DNA from 2 places in the Gordonia sp. 852002-51296_SCH5728562-b genome. Region 2 is predicted to be linked to the other one. Evidence: riboswitches for the same ligand, from Rfam matches in the RefSeq annotation. Region 2 holds a riboswitch; the other holds the start of a gene.
What was found. A riboswitch is a leader RNA that binds a small molecule or an ion and turns the genes downstream of it on or off. The one in region 2 is predicted to bind cyclic di-AMP.
Positions count from the first base shown of each region.

Region 1 (7,453 bases), on a different contig from region 2:
GGCGACCTGGGGCTTGGGCGACAGCAACGACGCGAGAACGCCTGCCATCATGAGGCCGGCGAGCAGCAGCAGCGCGCCACTGGCGCGGCGGCGCAACTTGCGACGCGAACGAGCCTTCTTCGCGGCGTTCGGCGCCTTGCTCGAGGTAACTGTGTCGACCTGACCGACGTCGGAAGGGCTATCCGACGGTCCCGGTGGAGATGAACTCATCGTGGTCTCTCTACTAGCGGACGGACTTCTCAGCTGTTGGCGAGAACGTGGTTCGGGATGGAACCGTTCTCGCCTCATGTCAGTTATTCGTTGCGATCGGTGTCATCGGATGAAGTGCTCATCGGATGAAGTAGATGGTGACGAACAGGGCGATCCACACGATGTCGACGAAGTGCCAGTAGTAGGACACGACGATCGCAGCAGTCGCCTGGTTCGGAGTGAACTTGGCGAGCTTGGTGCGGACCAACAGGAAGATGAAGGCGACGAGACCGCCGATCACGTGCAAGCCGTGGAAGCCGGTCGCCATGTAGAAGACCGAGCCGTAGGCGCTCGACGAGAGGGTCGTGCCCTCGGCGACCAGGTGGTAGTACTCGTAGGCCTGGCCGCAGACGAAGAAGGCGCCCATCACGAACGTCAGGATGTACCAGCGGCGCAACCCGAAGACGTCGCCGCGCTCGGCGGCGAACACGCCCATCTGACAGGTCACCGACGACAAGATGAGGACGGTGGTGACCGGGATGGCCAGTTTCAGATTCAGTTCGGTGGGCTCCGGCGGCCAACCGGCTGGGCCGGCGTTGGCGCGTGCGACGAAATACATCGCAAAGAGTCCAGCGAAGAACATCAGCTCACTGGACAGCCACACGATCGTGCCGACACTCACCATGTTGGGGCGGTTGAGCGAGTGCACGCGCGAGGTGATGGCTGTTCCCGAGGTACCTACAGCGCTAGTCACAGGTTGAAGTATGACGGTTCGTAGTACGCCCTGACCACTCGGGTCGGATATTCGTGGGAACTATTTCTCTTCCCGCTGGTAGGCGCCGGTCGGAGGTGTCTTTCGGCGTGTCAGGGGTGCCGGTGGACCCAGGGGTCGGCGCCGTGCTTTGCTCGATTCCATGGGTACCTCCGACCACGACGATCCGGAGTCGCGGCGCGACGGCCGACAGTTCGATCTCAACGGTCGGCCGATGGCGCCGCGACGCTGGGAAACGTTGCGGCGCGCGATGATCGGAGGCCGAGCCACGCCGCGCGACGTCCTCACGGTGACCGAGCGCGACGTCGTCGTGGTCGGTGAGTCCGACGACGAGGCAGCGTCGAGCTCATCGATCCTCGAGACTTCGACGCTGCGTCCCGACGCTCAGGCCGTGGTGAGGCATGTCCTGGCGCTGCCGGACCAGAGTGTCGAGGCGGCAGTGGGCCTGGCTGCGCTCGATGAGTACGAGGCGATACCCGTCGACGTTGTCGCCGACCGGTTCGCGATTCCGGCCGGGTTGGCACCGGTGGTTCTTGCGCGCGTCCAGCTCGTCGACGCGCTGCACCTCTCGCAGGAGCGCTCGCGAATGGCGAGCTTGGCGTCGAGGCACGCGGGTGTCGCGGTGGGGTGGCAGATAGTCCAGCGGCGGGGGTGAATCGCACCGCGGGCTTCGCTGCGTGCGCATCGCACGACGCAGGGCGTGACCGCGAGCAGGTCGTGTGCGCAGGTCAACTAAGGTGCATGGGGTGAGCAGCGAGCAGAGCTACACCTGGCCGCAGGTCCTCGGGGCCGTCACCGACGGCATCGACCTGACCGTCGACCAGGCACGATGGGCCATGGACGAGGTCATGACCGATAGCGCGACGTCGGCGCAGATCGCCGCGTTCGGCGTCGGCGTGAAGATGAAGGGCGCTGCGCCGGCAGAACTCGCAGGCCTGTCGCAAGCGATGCTCGACCACGCCACCCTCGTCGACACCGACCGTGCGGCGATCGACATCGTCGGAACGGGAGGCGACCGCTCGCACACCGTCAATATCTCGACGATGACGTCGATCGTCGTCGCCGCTGCAGGCGTGCCGGTGGTCAAGCACGGTAATCGCGCGGCGTCGTCGAAGAGCGGCGGAGCCGACGTGTTGGAGGCCCTGGGCGTGACGATCTCGCTCGGTGCCACCGAGGTTGCCGCGTGCATCGACCAGATCGGCATCGGGTTCTGCTTCGCCCCGGTCTTTCACCCCGCGTTCCGCTTCACCGCTCCCGCACGCCAGCAGATCGGTATCCCGACTGTGTTCAACGTGCTCGGCCCGCTGACGAACCCGGCACAACCGCGTGCGGGATTGATCGGGTGTGCGTTCGACGATCTCGCTCCGGTTCTCGCGCGTGCATTCGCAGAGCGGGGCAGTTCCGTACTCGTGGTGCGTGGCGACGACGGCCTCGACGAACTCACGACGACCACCACGTCGTCGGTGTGGCAGGTCGTCGACGGCACGGTCACCGAACTGACGATCGATCCGCGCGACCTCGGGATCGACTACGTCGACCTCTCGGCGCTGCAGGGCGGAGACGCGACGGTGAACGCCGCCATCGCGCGGGAACTGCTGTCGGGAACGACGGGTCCGGTACGCGACGCGGTGCTCCTCAATGCTGCGGGGGCACTCGTCGCCAACGAGCAGACGTCAGCCACCGACAACGCCGGGCTCACCGCGGCATTCGCGGCGGCAACCGAGCGTGCCGCGGAGTCGATCGATTCGGGCGCTGCCGCGCGGCTGCTCGACCGGTGGGCTCAGGTCAGCGGAGAACTCGCCGACAAGTAGGTACCGACTGCCCGGTGTGGGTCACTTCGGTGTGGGTCACTCCTCGCCGATGGAGAAGCCGCCCTCGACCGCGCTCGACGAATAGCTGCGGAACGCGATGTGGGTCGCGCTGTGTCGTACTCCCGGCAGCCGGTTGATCTTGCCGGTCACGACCTCGGCGATCTGCTCGTGGTCGCGCACGCGGATCTTCGCGATCAGATCGACATCGCCCGCACATGAGTACACCTCTTCGACGCCCGGGATATCGGCAACGGCCTGTGCCGTTTCGGGGATCTGGTGGACGTCGGCGTCGATCAGGACGATGGCGGTGATCATGCGGGCAAGCGTAGTCGGCCACCATCGGCGCGCGGGCGTGACCGGTGACCCGACGTGCGGATGTCCCGCGCGTCGTGGGCGCTCTGTGACCACTCCAGCCAGCGCTGCGCCGATCCGATGGGCGTGGCGAGCGCGTCGCTGGCGTCGACGATGCGCGTGGCGGGGTCGGACACCCAGCGATAGAGCAGACCTGCCTCCTCCGGCGAGGCGCCCCGAAGCGGGGTGTCGTCCGGCAGCACTGTCTCGGCAGCCGAGACCAGCGCCGCGACGACCGGCATCGGTGCGTGTCCCCGAGGAGCGGTGCCCGCCGCAGCGAGGCGTCCGTGCCGAATGACCGCCAACTCCCAGCCGCCCGCGCCGTCCGAGCGTGCGACGACCAGCTCGGTGATCGCGCAGAGGGAACTCAGGCGCTGACTCCGTGCGAGTTGATCGATGGTTGCGGCCATCCGGTCCCGGTGGCGCGCGGCGGTCTCATACATCTGTGCTCCCGCGACCACGTCGAGCCGGTGTGCGAGCCGCGTGAGGATGGTGTCGGATCGTCCGAGCAGCAGATCGACGACGGATGTGACCGCGGGTAGGTAGTCGGGAAGCGTCTGGGGGCGTGTCGAGGCGGCGGCACATCCACCGACGACTTGACCGCCGTCGTCGGGGAGTCGACACCAATGATGGCTGGCGGTCGCGCCGAGTCGGGTTGTGCAGGTGCGTAACCCTGCGGCGTGAGCGATGAGGTCGGCGATCACGGTCGCCGTGGTGCGTTTACCGATCGGCCCGATGCCCACTTCTCCCGGGGTGCGGGCGACGCGCAGCCGCGCGAACCGCTCGTTACTCAGCGTCACCCACCAGCCGCGGTGGGGTTGTGTCGAGCGTCGGTTGTACGCGGGGGCGTGCGCGGCGAGCAATCGGAGCTCGCGAACTCCTGCCTCGAGCGCGTGCGCGCACTCGACGTGATCGACGCGTTCGGCAAGCATCACCATCTCGCCGATCCTGCGTCGGGGATCGGCTCCCGAGAAATAGGACCTCACACGTCGACGGAGATCCGACGCCGTGCCGACGTAGAGGACCTCGTCGCTCGGCCCGCGGAACAGATAGACGCCCGGGCGCGCGGGGATGCGGTCGGCCAGATGCCGCTTGGCGCGCAGTCGGGGATCGGTGCGGGGCAGGTAGCTGGTGAGTTCGCGATAGCTCTGCACGCCCTGATTCCCGACGCGCTCGAGGAGATGGTGAAAGACCTCGACGGTCGCGCGGGCGTCGTCGAGGGCGCGGTGCGTGGGGCGGACGGTGACGTCGAACAGATCGGCCAGGGCGGACAGGCGCACCGTCGGCGCCTCGTCGCGTCCGAGGATGCGTCGGGCCATGGTGACCGTGCACAGTGTTGCGCTGAACGGCCACTGCAGGTGTAGGCGCAGGGCGTTCTGCCGCAGGAACGACATGTCGAACCGGGCGTTGTGGGCGACGAGAATCGATCCGCGCGCGAATTCGATGAATGACGGCAAGACCTCGTCGATACGCGGCGCGTCGTAGACCATCGCCTCCGTGATCCCGGTCAGCGCCACGATCTGCGGGGGAATCGGTAGTCCCGGATCGACGAGGGTCGCGAACTCGCCGAGTACCTCACCGCCGCGGATCTTCACCGCGCCGATCTCGGTGATGCGGTCGTTCGTGGCACTGCCGCCGGTGGTCTCGAGGTCGACCACGACGAGCGTGGTGTCGAACAGGGACCGATCGGAGAACTCGTTGTCGAGAGCGTTCTCGACATCGGAGCCCTCGAGGTCGGAGCTCGCGAGGTCAGAGAACGAGAGCTGGTCACCAAAGGACGTCACGTCGCGAACAATAGTTCGAACCACCGACATCGATGGTTCGTTGCTGGTGAGACGGGTGTTCCGGATGTGGCGACGCGCCCTGGGCCGCCTGTAGGCGCGACATCTGCTCGACGCGGTCGACCGGACTTGTCGGTGGGGGTGCCTAGTCTCCCCGTCAGAAGGAGTCAGTGGTGCGCGACGCCGGCGGGAGGAGGGGAAGCCTCCCGACGACATGCGCATCCCCGAGGATTTCACCCCACTGAGACGGAGATCACATTATGGACATCGATTGCAGCACCTGCCCCGGTCGCGACCACGCATGCGACGGCTGTGTGATGACAGTGCTTTTCGGCCCGCTGAACAGCCAGGATGCCGCCGCCGGCGCGCGGCGCGGATGGCCGAGAGAGGCCCGAGATAACGACGCCGAGATCCATGCCGCCATCGATACATTCACGCATGCTGCAATGGCCTCCAACGCCGATGCACGATCTGCAAGAGCAAGCATCTGTGCAGTTCAAGCGGCCAATTCGTCGTCTGGATCGCCGACATTGCGTGCGGGCTGAGGTGCGGCCGTCGAACACGCTGTTTGTCGGTTAGTGGACAGACACGCATCCGGTTTCGTAACCTTTCCGAGACCTTTGCGAAGCGTCCCGCTCCAACAGGAGAGGTTCGCGGGGGTCACCGCTCAATCGCCAAGGCTATGAGTCTTGGCGTACCGGGGAACCACTCATTTTTTCGGAGCTTTCCGAATGGGGGTGAATCGCGCTCTCGATCCGGGTGTTCGCACTCGAATCGCATGCGCGTAGGGCCATTTCTTCCGGCCCGAACCCGACAGCTAACCCGGTCGGCGGTAGAGGGAGAACAAAAGGAGAACACCCTTCGTGGCCAAACATCGTTTGGAACAGCCCGACCGCGGCAAGGTCGCAAAGAAGGCGGTAATCGCCGGGTCGATCACGTTCGGCTCGCTTGCCGCTGCCGCAGGTCCCGCTCTGGCCGCGCCGGTCACCGTGCCCAATGTCGGCACGTTCGAGCTTCCCGGCGTCGACACCAAGCAGATTCCGGCACAGTTCCAGCAGCAGAAGGCGCCGGTCGTCAAGAAGCAGGACGTCGCGAAGGCACCCGACGCCACGGTCGAGATCCCCAACGTCGGCAAGTTCACGCTTCCGGGCATCAGCGACAACCAGGTCCCCCAGCAACTGCGCCCGCGCGGCGGAGCTCCGCTGCTCGCACCGACGCAGACCGCCGGTGAGAAGGCCGTGCGCGCTGCCGAGACCAAGATCGGCTCGCCCTACTCTTACGGCGCCTCCGGCCCCAATGCCTTCGATTGCTCGGGCCTCACCAGCTGGGCATTCCGTCAGGCGGGTCTGACGATTCCGCGCGACAGCTACGGACAGCTCGGCGGCGGCACCGCGGTTGCCTCGCTCGCCGACGCGAAGCCGGGCGACATCCTGGTGTTCAACGGTGGCGGACACGTTGGCCTCTACATCGGCAACGGACAGTTCATCCACGCATCGACCTACGGCGTCCCCGTGAAGAAGGACGTCGTGAAGAATTGGAGTTTGGTCGGTATCCGTCGCTACTGAGCGGCGAGATCGATCGAGTTCGTGAGGTCGGGCAGATCACGCAGGAATGCGTGATCTGCCCGACTCGCAGTCGCTGCCCGCGACACTCACGTTAGGGTGGAGCGCGGCGTTCGGGTCTCCTCTGCGGAGACCGGAGGCTGCTGGCGGTGAGGGGAGTGAACACAGAAGTGGTTGCGGGATCGCAGGCAATGGCGCATCGATCGCGAGCGGCATACGTCGTTGTCGTGACAGCGGTGATCATCGCTGTCGCACAAGTCTTTTCGATGGCGACAGCAGGTCCGTCGAACGCGGAACCGACTCGCACACCCGACCAGCTCCTCGCCCAGTACAAGAAACTGAGTACCGACGCCGAGAAGTCGTCGGAGGCGATGCACAACGCTCAGATCGAGTACGACAAGCAGCGCGGCATCGTCACTGCGGCTCGTAAAGACTCGACCGAGGCCCAGAAGAGTCTCGAGACCTCGCGCAAAACGCTCAGCTCGTATCAGAAGCGCGTCGACACGATCGTCCGCGCCAGCTACAAGGGTGCGCGGGTCAACCGGCTCTATGCGGTGCTGGTCAGCGACTCGCCACAGTCACTGCTCGACCAGATGTCTGGCCTCGAGGTGATCTCCCGCCAGGCGTCGGCTGATCTCAAGGGGCTCAAGAAGGCTCGCGCCCAGATGGCCGCGGCGAAGGCGAAGTCCGACCGCACCGCCGCAGAGGCGACGACTGCCGTCTCCGCTGCCGAGCGTGTGCGCGGCGACGTCCAGGCCAAGCAGGCAAACCTGCAGCTGCAGGCGGTCCAGGTGCGTGCCGTGTACGAGTCGATGACCGGCAAGCAACTCGGCGCACTTCGCGGCCCCAAGTTCGACTTCGATCCCCGCGCGGTGCCGAAGGGAACGTCCGCCGCGCTCGCTGCCGTGCAGGCTGCGCTCACCCGCATCGGAGATCCCTACGTCTGGGGCGCCACCGGACCTGACTCCTTCGACTGCTCCGGGTTGA
Region 1 covers NZ_LZMI01000059.1:2,602-10,054, reverse strand. Annotated here, with positions in the region: gene qcrC (cytochrome bc1 complex diheme cytochrome c subunit) at 1-210, opposite strand, end outside; gene ctaE (aa3-type cytochrome oxidase subunit III) at 329-943, opposite strand; gene A5766_RS10120 (hypothetical protein) at 1,104-1,616, shown strand; gene trpD (anthranilate phosphoribosyltransferase) at 1,708-2,772, shown strand; gene A5766_RS10110 (Lrp/AsnC family transcriptional regulator) at 2,809-3,087, opposite strand; gene A5766_RS10105 (DEDD exonuclease domain-containing protein) at 3,084-4,937, opposite strand; cyclic di-AMP (ydaO/yuaA leader) riboswitch at 5,567-5,751, shown strand; gene A5766_RS10100 (C40 family peptidase) at 5,768-6,469, shown strand; gene A5766_RS10095 (NlpC/P60 family protein) at 6,625-7,453, shown strand, end outside.
Region 1: another riboswitch for cyclic di-AMP. It lies ahead of A5766_RS10100 (C40 family peptidase); the one in region 2 lies ahead of A5766_RS15870 (transglycosylase family protein).

Region 2 (7,453 bases):
GACGCGATTCGCACGTCGGGACTCCCGGCGGTGCCGACGGCGGTCCTCTCCCGCGGCGTCGCAGGTGTCGCGGGCCGCACGCTCGTCATCAACCTGCCCGGATCGACCGGTGGAGTCCGCGACGGCCTCGACGTACTCGACGGCGTCCTCGACCACGCGCTCGACCAGATCCGCGGCGGCGATCACCCGCGGAGCGACGCATGACCGTGCGTGTCGTCAAGGCCGATCTCGCCGCCGATCCCATCGACCTCCCGTCTCATGAACAACTCGTCGCCGACGCCGCTGCAGGCACCGCCGGCGCGATCGTCGGCTTCGCGGGCGCAGTGCGCAACCACGACGGAGATCACGCGTCTGCGGTCACCACGCTCTGGTACTCGTCGCATCCGAGCGCACCTGCGGTGCTCGCCGAGGTGGTCGACGAGGTGTCGGCGTCTGTTGCGGGAGTGCGCGCGGTGGCGGTGTCGCACCGCGTGGGCGAGCTCGACGTGGGCGACGTGGCTTTCGTCGTCGCCGTGGCCGCCGACCATCGGGCGCCTGCATTCGAACTGTGCGCACGGCTCGTCGACGAGGTGAAGGCCCGTCTGCCGGTGTGGAAGCACCAGTTGTTCGCCGACGGCTCAGACGAATGGGTCGGCTCGGCCTGAAACTCGGCCTAAACGACCAGAGAATTGGAAAAGGACCCCGCACGGCCGTTATGGCGTCGTGCGGGGCCCTTTGTCTCGGGGTCCGGCAGTCATCACTGCCGGGACGCGGGCGAGATCGCTCAGGGGAGCGGAATCAGGCCCTTGTTCTGGTTGTAGAGCTTCAGCTGATCCGGCGTGAGCTGGTAGCCACTGTCCTTGGCTGCCTTCCAGAGGTTCTTCACCTCGGGGCTGACCTTGGCGTCGTCGAGCGCGCCGTCGACTTGACTCTTGACGTCGTCGGTGCTCTTGGCCTCGGGGGTCTTCTCCAGCGGGGTCTGCGGCTGCGCCTCGGGCTTCAGCTCAGGCTTGGGGGCCTGCAGCGGCTTGGGCGAGTCGGTGGGAGCGGTCCGCGGGGTCGAGCCCGACAGTCCGGTGCCGCACACCGGCCATGCACCCTTGCCCTGCGTTGCCAGCACGCGCTCTGCAACGGCGATCTGCTGCTCCTTGGAGGCCTGGTCGGCGCTCGGTGCGTACGCGGTGCCACCGTTGGCAGCCCAGGTGCTCGGGCTGAACTGCAGTCCGCCCTGGTAGCCGTTTCCGGTGTTGATCGCCCAGTTGCCCCCGGACTCGCACTGTGCGACCTGGTCCCACTCGGAGTCGGCGGCTGCGTGTGCTGAACCGGTGCCGAGCAGAGCGGCTCCGCCGCCGAGCACTGCGCCGGTGAGCGCGACCTTCGCGAAGGTCTTGGTGGTCGTGTTGGTCGTCGACTTGCGATGACGTCCGGCCATGAGTTGTCTATCCTCTCTCCACGCGCCTACGAAGTCAGCTGTCGGGTTCGAACGAGAGGTTGCTCGGTCCGTGGTCGCCGTGGCGGCCGGTGGACTTAACCCCAAGGGCATCCGTGCGGATGTCCGTATCTCCATCGGAGATGTTGGGTCCCCCGTCCTCGTTCCTGAGTTTGTTGTTCGTCATTCGATCGGGGGAACGAGGCTTGGCGCGCCCGGTCGAATGTTGTGTTCTTTTGGCTGTCCTGTGATCTCCCCGGAGGAGACTGTTCGTACAGTACGACGTCTGCGCCGCCGAATCACCCTCGTCCGCAACTTGTTTTTTGGGCTGTGAGTGGGACTTTGGGCCCAAATTCCCCGTCACCCCTGCTCAACCCGAAGATGGTCGGTTCGTGTCCATCCCGTTATCGCTCTGTTATGTGACTAAGGTCACAGGGGTTCGGACGCGTCAGCCGCCGGCAAACGGGGGCAGAACGTCGATGGTCGCGCAGTCGCCGAGGGGTGCCGTGCGGTCGCACAGGGCGATCGCGTCCCGCAGATACGAGCACCGGGCGAGCACGGGCGTGAGCGCGGGGTGGCCGGCGCTCAGGGCGCGTTCGAGGTCGCCGAGCGTGGCGTCGGCAGGCACATCGATCTCGGTCAGGTCGACACCCGCGGCGGCACGCGCAGCCGCGAAGAACCGAACGGTCAGCGTCATCGGTTCGCTCACCCTCCGATGGCCGACATCGGGCGGTCGGGTTGACGAAACTCCGTGGTATTCACCGCATGTCCCGCGGCCTTGTGCCACATGTCACCTCGCCAGCGCCGCGCGATCTCGGCGTCGAGGGCGCTGGCGGTGAGTCCACCGCGCAGGGCGGGCATCAACGACGTCTCGGCGTCGGCGAACAAACAGTTGCGCAGTGCGCCGTCGGCGGTCAGTCGGGTGCGGTCGCAGTCACCGCAGAACGGCCGCGTCACCGACGCGATCACCCCGACGCGGGCAGTCTGTCCCGTCGGGTCGGTGTGCCCCCGCACGAGCCACGTGGCCGCCGGCGCCCCGCCGCGTGGGCGGGGGTCGGGGTCGAGATCGAAGGTTCGACGCAGCGTCGCGAGGATCTCGTCGGCCGTGAGCATCGCGCCGCGATCCCACCGGTGATCGGCGTCGAGCGGCATCTGTTCGATGATGCGGAGTTGGTAGCCCTCGTCGAGGCAGAAGCGCAACAGCGCAGGCAGGCCCGCGAGGTCGTCACGGCTGGGTACGACGGCGTTGACCTTGACCGGCTGGAGTCCGGCGTCGCGCGCGGCGGCGAGTCCGTCGAGCACGTCGGAGAGCCGGTCGCGGCGGGTGATCTGCGCGAAGCGGGCCGGGTCGATGGTGTCGAGAGAGACGTTGATGCGGTCCAGGCCCGCGTCGGCCAATGCTCTCGCACGGTGTCGCAGCCCGAGTCCGTTGGTGGTGAGCGCGAGTTCTGGCCCTTCCGGCAGGGTCGACGCCGCCGCGATGAGCTCCTCGAGGTCGCGGCGCAGCAGCGGTTCGCCGCCGGTGAAGCGGATGCGTCGGATGCCCAGATCGCGTACGGCGACAGTGAGCACCCGCACGAACTCGTCGGTGGTCAACAGATCCTCGGACGGCAACCAGTCCAGACCTTCGGCAGGCATGCAGTAGGTGCACCGGAGATTGCAGCGGTCGGTCACCGACACCCGCAGGTCCGTGGTGACGCGACCGAACGTGTCGATCAACGGCCCCGACGTCGGCGCATCGACGTCTCGTCTGGGGCGCGGGGCGGTCGGAAGTCCGAGGTCGGTGGTGCTCATGTCGGCCCTGACGTCGGGTGCAACCGCGGACGCGCTTCGAGGGCGCGGAACGTGCTGGCGTGGAAGACGAGCGGTTCGACGTCCGGGTCGCAGTCGAGTGCGTCTATCTGCAGCAACACGACGGTGTGGTCACCAGCGGGCACCTCACTGTGGATATGGCAGGACAATTGTGCGGCGGAGTCGGGGAGAAACAGCGCGCCGTCGTCGGTGGCCTGAGGTGTGGTGTTGTCGAATCGATGCTCGGCGGGACCGGCCAGCTGCCGACACAGCGCCGACTGCGTGTGCGAGAACACGCTCACGCCCAGCGCAGGCGCCTCGCGCAGCCGCGGCCACGTCGTCGAGGTGTTCTGAACGCAGACCGAGACCAGCGGCGGGTCGAGGGAGACCGTCGTGAACGCCGACGCCGCCATGCCGAGCGGGGCGTCGGCGGTGCCGCGGCAACACACCGCGACGACCCCGGTGGGGAAGCAACTGTATGCGCGTTTGAGTGCACCGGGCTCGGACACCGGCGACAGCGCACCGAACGAGCTGCGGCTCGCGTCGCCCTGAGTCGTCATTTCACGCGCCGCCCGGAGCGCAGCGCGTAGACGATGCCGAGAAGGAAACCGATCGGAGTGCACATCGCCAGCAGATAGACCCACGTGGGAGCGGTACCGCCGTCATCGACGGCGGGCATCACGAACAGCGCGATCAGCGCGATCAATCCGATGCCGAACACGAGCCCCGCGAGGGCGAGAAGAGCCGTGGACGATTTCTTCTGCATACCTCAACGGTAGAACACATTCGAGCGTCGCTGCTCCGGGCCGAATGTGAGGTGACTGTTCAGCAGGCCATTGGCTAGAATGTTGGTAACCAGGCGCCCTGCTCATTTGATTGTCGTGGGTTGGGCGTCTTTTGCTGTGAGAAGGCAACTGTTGTGAACGACAAGCCAGTTGCTGTGACAAGACTCGCCGCGGTAGATGACCGCGGTGGTGAGACCGAGCGAAGATGAGGGTGAGCACAGTGCCGACCGGCAAGGTGAAGTGGTACGACGCGGAGAAGGGCTTCGGCTTTCTTGCTCAGGAGAGCGGGGAGGACGTCTACGTCCGCTCGTCCGCGCTGCCCGAAGGCGTCGAGGCTCTCAAGCCGGGCCAGCGCGTCGAATTCGGCATGGCTGCTGGTCGTCGCGGACCGCAGGCGCTGACCGTGACCGTGCTCGAGCCCGCCCCGAGCGTCACGAAGAACACCCGTGAGGCCGCGCGCAAGGAGCAGCAGGCCAAGCGGCACAGCCCCGACGAGTTGCACGGCATGGTCGCCGATCTCATCACGTTGCTGGAGGGCAAGGTGCAGCCCGATCTGCGCAAGGGTCGTTACCCGGATCGTAAGACGGCGCAACGCATTTCCGAGGTCGTGCGCGCCGTAGCCCGCGAGCTCGACGCCTGACTCGCTATCCCGTTGCCGATGGTTCCTGGTCCCGCTCGCTTGGCGGGGTCGGGTTCTGCGGCGAGGGTTGCTTGACCCGGAATCCGTTCGGTGTGGTGTTCAGTGCGAGCACGCCGCGCGCAACCTGGTACTGGCCGTCGACGACGACCGCCGACAGCGGCTGCACCTCGATGTTGACCAGCACCCGGTCGGGTCGTGACGGCAGTTCGACGGTGAAGGTCGACCCGCTCGACTTGTACTCGGGCGTCGGGTCGGGGTTGATGATCACTCCGTTGCGGTCGGCGTAGAGCAGGTAGAGCAGCCACGGGTGGTCGGAGATGTCCTCCGACACCGACAGGGTCGCGCTCTGACCGATCGGCAGCGGCGCGCGCTGACCGCGCAGCGCCTGGTTCTGGTCGGCGGTGCAGTTCTGCATCAGTACGTCGCACCACTCCGTCGGCCGCACGGTGACCAGCTCGTCGTCGATCGCGACGTGCAGATAGCCGCGGTCATCGTGGTGATTGCTGATGACCAGAGCGCTCACGATGCCGCCGACCACACCTGTGAACACGACCGCCACGATCGCGATGATCGCGACCGCCTTCTTCTCACCGCTGTTGAATTGCACGGTTCAATGATGGCCTGTGTGATGACCGCTCGGGTGGACAGGTCCGTGTGGCGGTCTGCTCGGCTGTGGTCGGGTGGGCGCCTCGGACGGGCTCTGGTGGCCGTTTTCGGGCCTCTCACCTGCGCGGAAGGCCCGCTCGGTCGGGTGGGTGAACCGTGTGGTGTCGGCAGCTGCGAACGAGACGGTCGGTGCCGCCTGGTCTGGCCGGTGGCCTCCGAACCCGGGAACCAGCGTCGACCCGCGGGTGGTCATCACGGTCTGCGCCAGGCCGAGGCCGAGGAGCACGGCGACGACGGTGAACCCGATCCACAGCTTCGGCGGAAGCAGTACGCCCAGCGCGGCCCCGAGCACCCAGCACAGTTGTAGGACCGTCTCCGAACGGCCGAAGGCGGATGCCCGCGAACGTTCGGGAAGGTCGTCCTGGATCGACGAATCGAGGCACACCTTGCCGATCGCGCTGGTCCCGGATGCGACGAAGCCCGCGACCACCGCGAGCAATACGTTGCCGAAGATCGCGGCGAGCACTGCGACGATGAAGCAGGCGGCGGTCGCCCACACGATCACCTTCGGTGGATTCTTCAGTTCCAGCCGCGTCCCGACGCCGTTACCGATCGCGTTGCCGACTCCGGCAGCCGCGCCGACCGCGCCGAGCAGCGCGAGTTGCATCCACCCGCTGTGCGACCCCTGCGCTTTGGCGTAGAACGCGATGTAGAGCGTCATGAAGCCGGTGAGGATGCGGATCGTTCCGTTACCCCACAGCCCCGCGACGACGGTCCGGCCCAGCGGCTGGCGCATGGTCTTGGCGATCTCGCGCGCTCCGCGCCTGGCACGGGAAGTGCGTCCCGAACCCGACCCGGACTCCGGCTGATGCGGCTCGTGGTAGGTGAGGGTGGTGGGCACCTCACCCTCGGTGACCTCGACCCACGACGGAATGCGCAGGCACAGGTAGGCGCCGACCGCCGAGATGATCGCCAGCCACACCATCGCGCCGGGGATGTGGATGGGAAGCGCCTTGGCCAACACCACCTCGAACAGCGCGGCCACCGCGCCGCCGATGATCGTCCCGCCGATCAGCCCGAACGTCGTGAGCCGGGAGTTGACGCGCGGAAGGTCGATGCTCGGGGGCACGACACGCGGTGTCACCGCCGACTTCAGCACCCCGAACGATTTGGAGAGCACCAGCAGACCCAGCGCGCACGGGTAGAGCACCCACGGGTCGTACTGCAGTTGCTGCGTCGCGGGGTTCCAGGCGACGTTGCTGATGATGAGCAGCGCGAGCACGGTACGCAGGCCGAACGTCGTGGCCATCGCGATGCGTCGACCGTGTTGGAGACGGTCGAGCATGGGGCCGATCACCGGGGCGATCAGTGCGAAGGGGGCGATCGTCAGTGCCAGATACAGCGCGACGTTCGTCTTCGATTCGCCGGTCGCGGCCGCGAAGAACAGCGTGTTGGCCAGTGCGACGGCCATCGCGGCGTCGACCGCGAAGTTCGCGATGACCGGCAGGGTCAGCGCCGTCAGCCCCGACTTGTCGGCGCCGTCGGCCGTCGCGGCCTGATAGATCTTGTCGACGCCGCGCCCGGTCAGTTCGCGTCCGCGCATCGCGGCCACGCGCATGACCGTGATCTTTTTGGGGCCCTTCGCCGACGCCTTCCCGGCGTCGTCGGGCATCGCACGCGTGGCGCCGACGGTCGGCGATTCGTCGAGAGGAGGCAGGTGCGGATTGTGCGTACGTGGCGGCAGGTAGGCGTCGCCGACGGATGCGTGGGCACGACCGCGTTGCCGGCCGTCGCCCGCGGGATAGTTCGCGCTGCCCGGGTGGGCAGCTGGGCGTCGTCGGCTGTACTCGTCGATGCGCGAGGTCTCGCTCTCGGGTACTGGCGTCGTCGGGGGGTCGTCGTTCGATCGGCCCCCGTCGTCCCGCCTCCATCGGATCACCTGATCAATTGTTCCTCATCGGTGTGACTGTGTGGCGCAAGCGTCGGTCGTGTGGGGCGCCACAACGTCCGGAGGTGGGCGGGTGGCCTGCCGCGGCGTCGATATTGCACACTGGAACAGTGATCGCAGTGACCGGAAACCAGCTCCTGCTCGACGCCGTCGACTCGGCTCGCTCAGCGCTCGAAGCCGACGGGGAGCATCCGGGCGACCACCGCGCCGCCATTGCGGAGGGGGAGTGGGCCGTCGCCCACTACTTCGACTCCGACATTCCCGGCTACCAGGGG
Region 2 covers NZ_LZMI01000086.1:4,846-12,298, forward strand. Annotated here, with positions in the region: gene A5766_RS15860 (MogA/MoaB family molybdenum cofactor biosynthesis protein) at 1-204, shown strand, start outside; gene A5766_RS15865 (molybdenum cofactor biosynthesis protein MoaE) at 201-644, shown strand; gene A5766_RS15870 (transglycosylase family protein) at 764-1,411, opposite strand; cyclic di-AMP (ydaO/yuaA leader) riboswitch at 1,419-1,597, opposite strand; gene A5766_RS15875 (MoaD/ThiS family protein) at 1,857-2,105, opposite strand; gene moaA (GTP 3',8-cyclase MoaA) at 2,114-3,202, opposite strand; gene A5766_RS15885 (flavin reductase family protein) at 3,199-3,759, opposite strand; gene A5766_RS15890 (hypothetical protein) at 3,756-3,965, opposite strand; gene A5766_RS25330 (cold-shock protein) at 4,205-4,624, shown strand; gene A5766_RS15900 (DUF2771 family protein) at 4,629-5,231, opposite strand; gene A5766_RS15905 (MFS transporter) at 5,235-7,169, opposite strand; gene A5766_RS15910 (DUF3027 domain-containing protein) at 7,289-7,453, shown strand, end outside.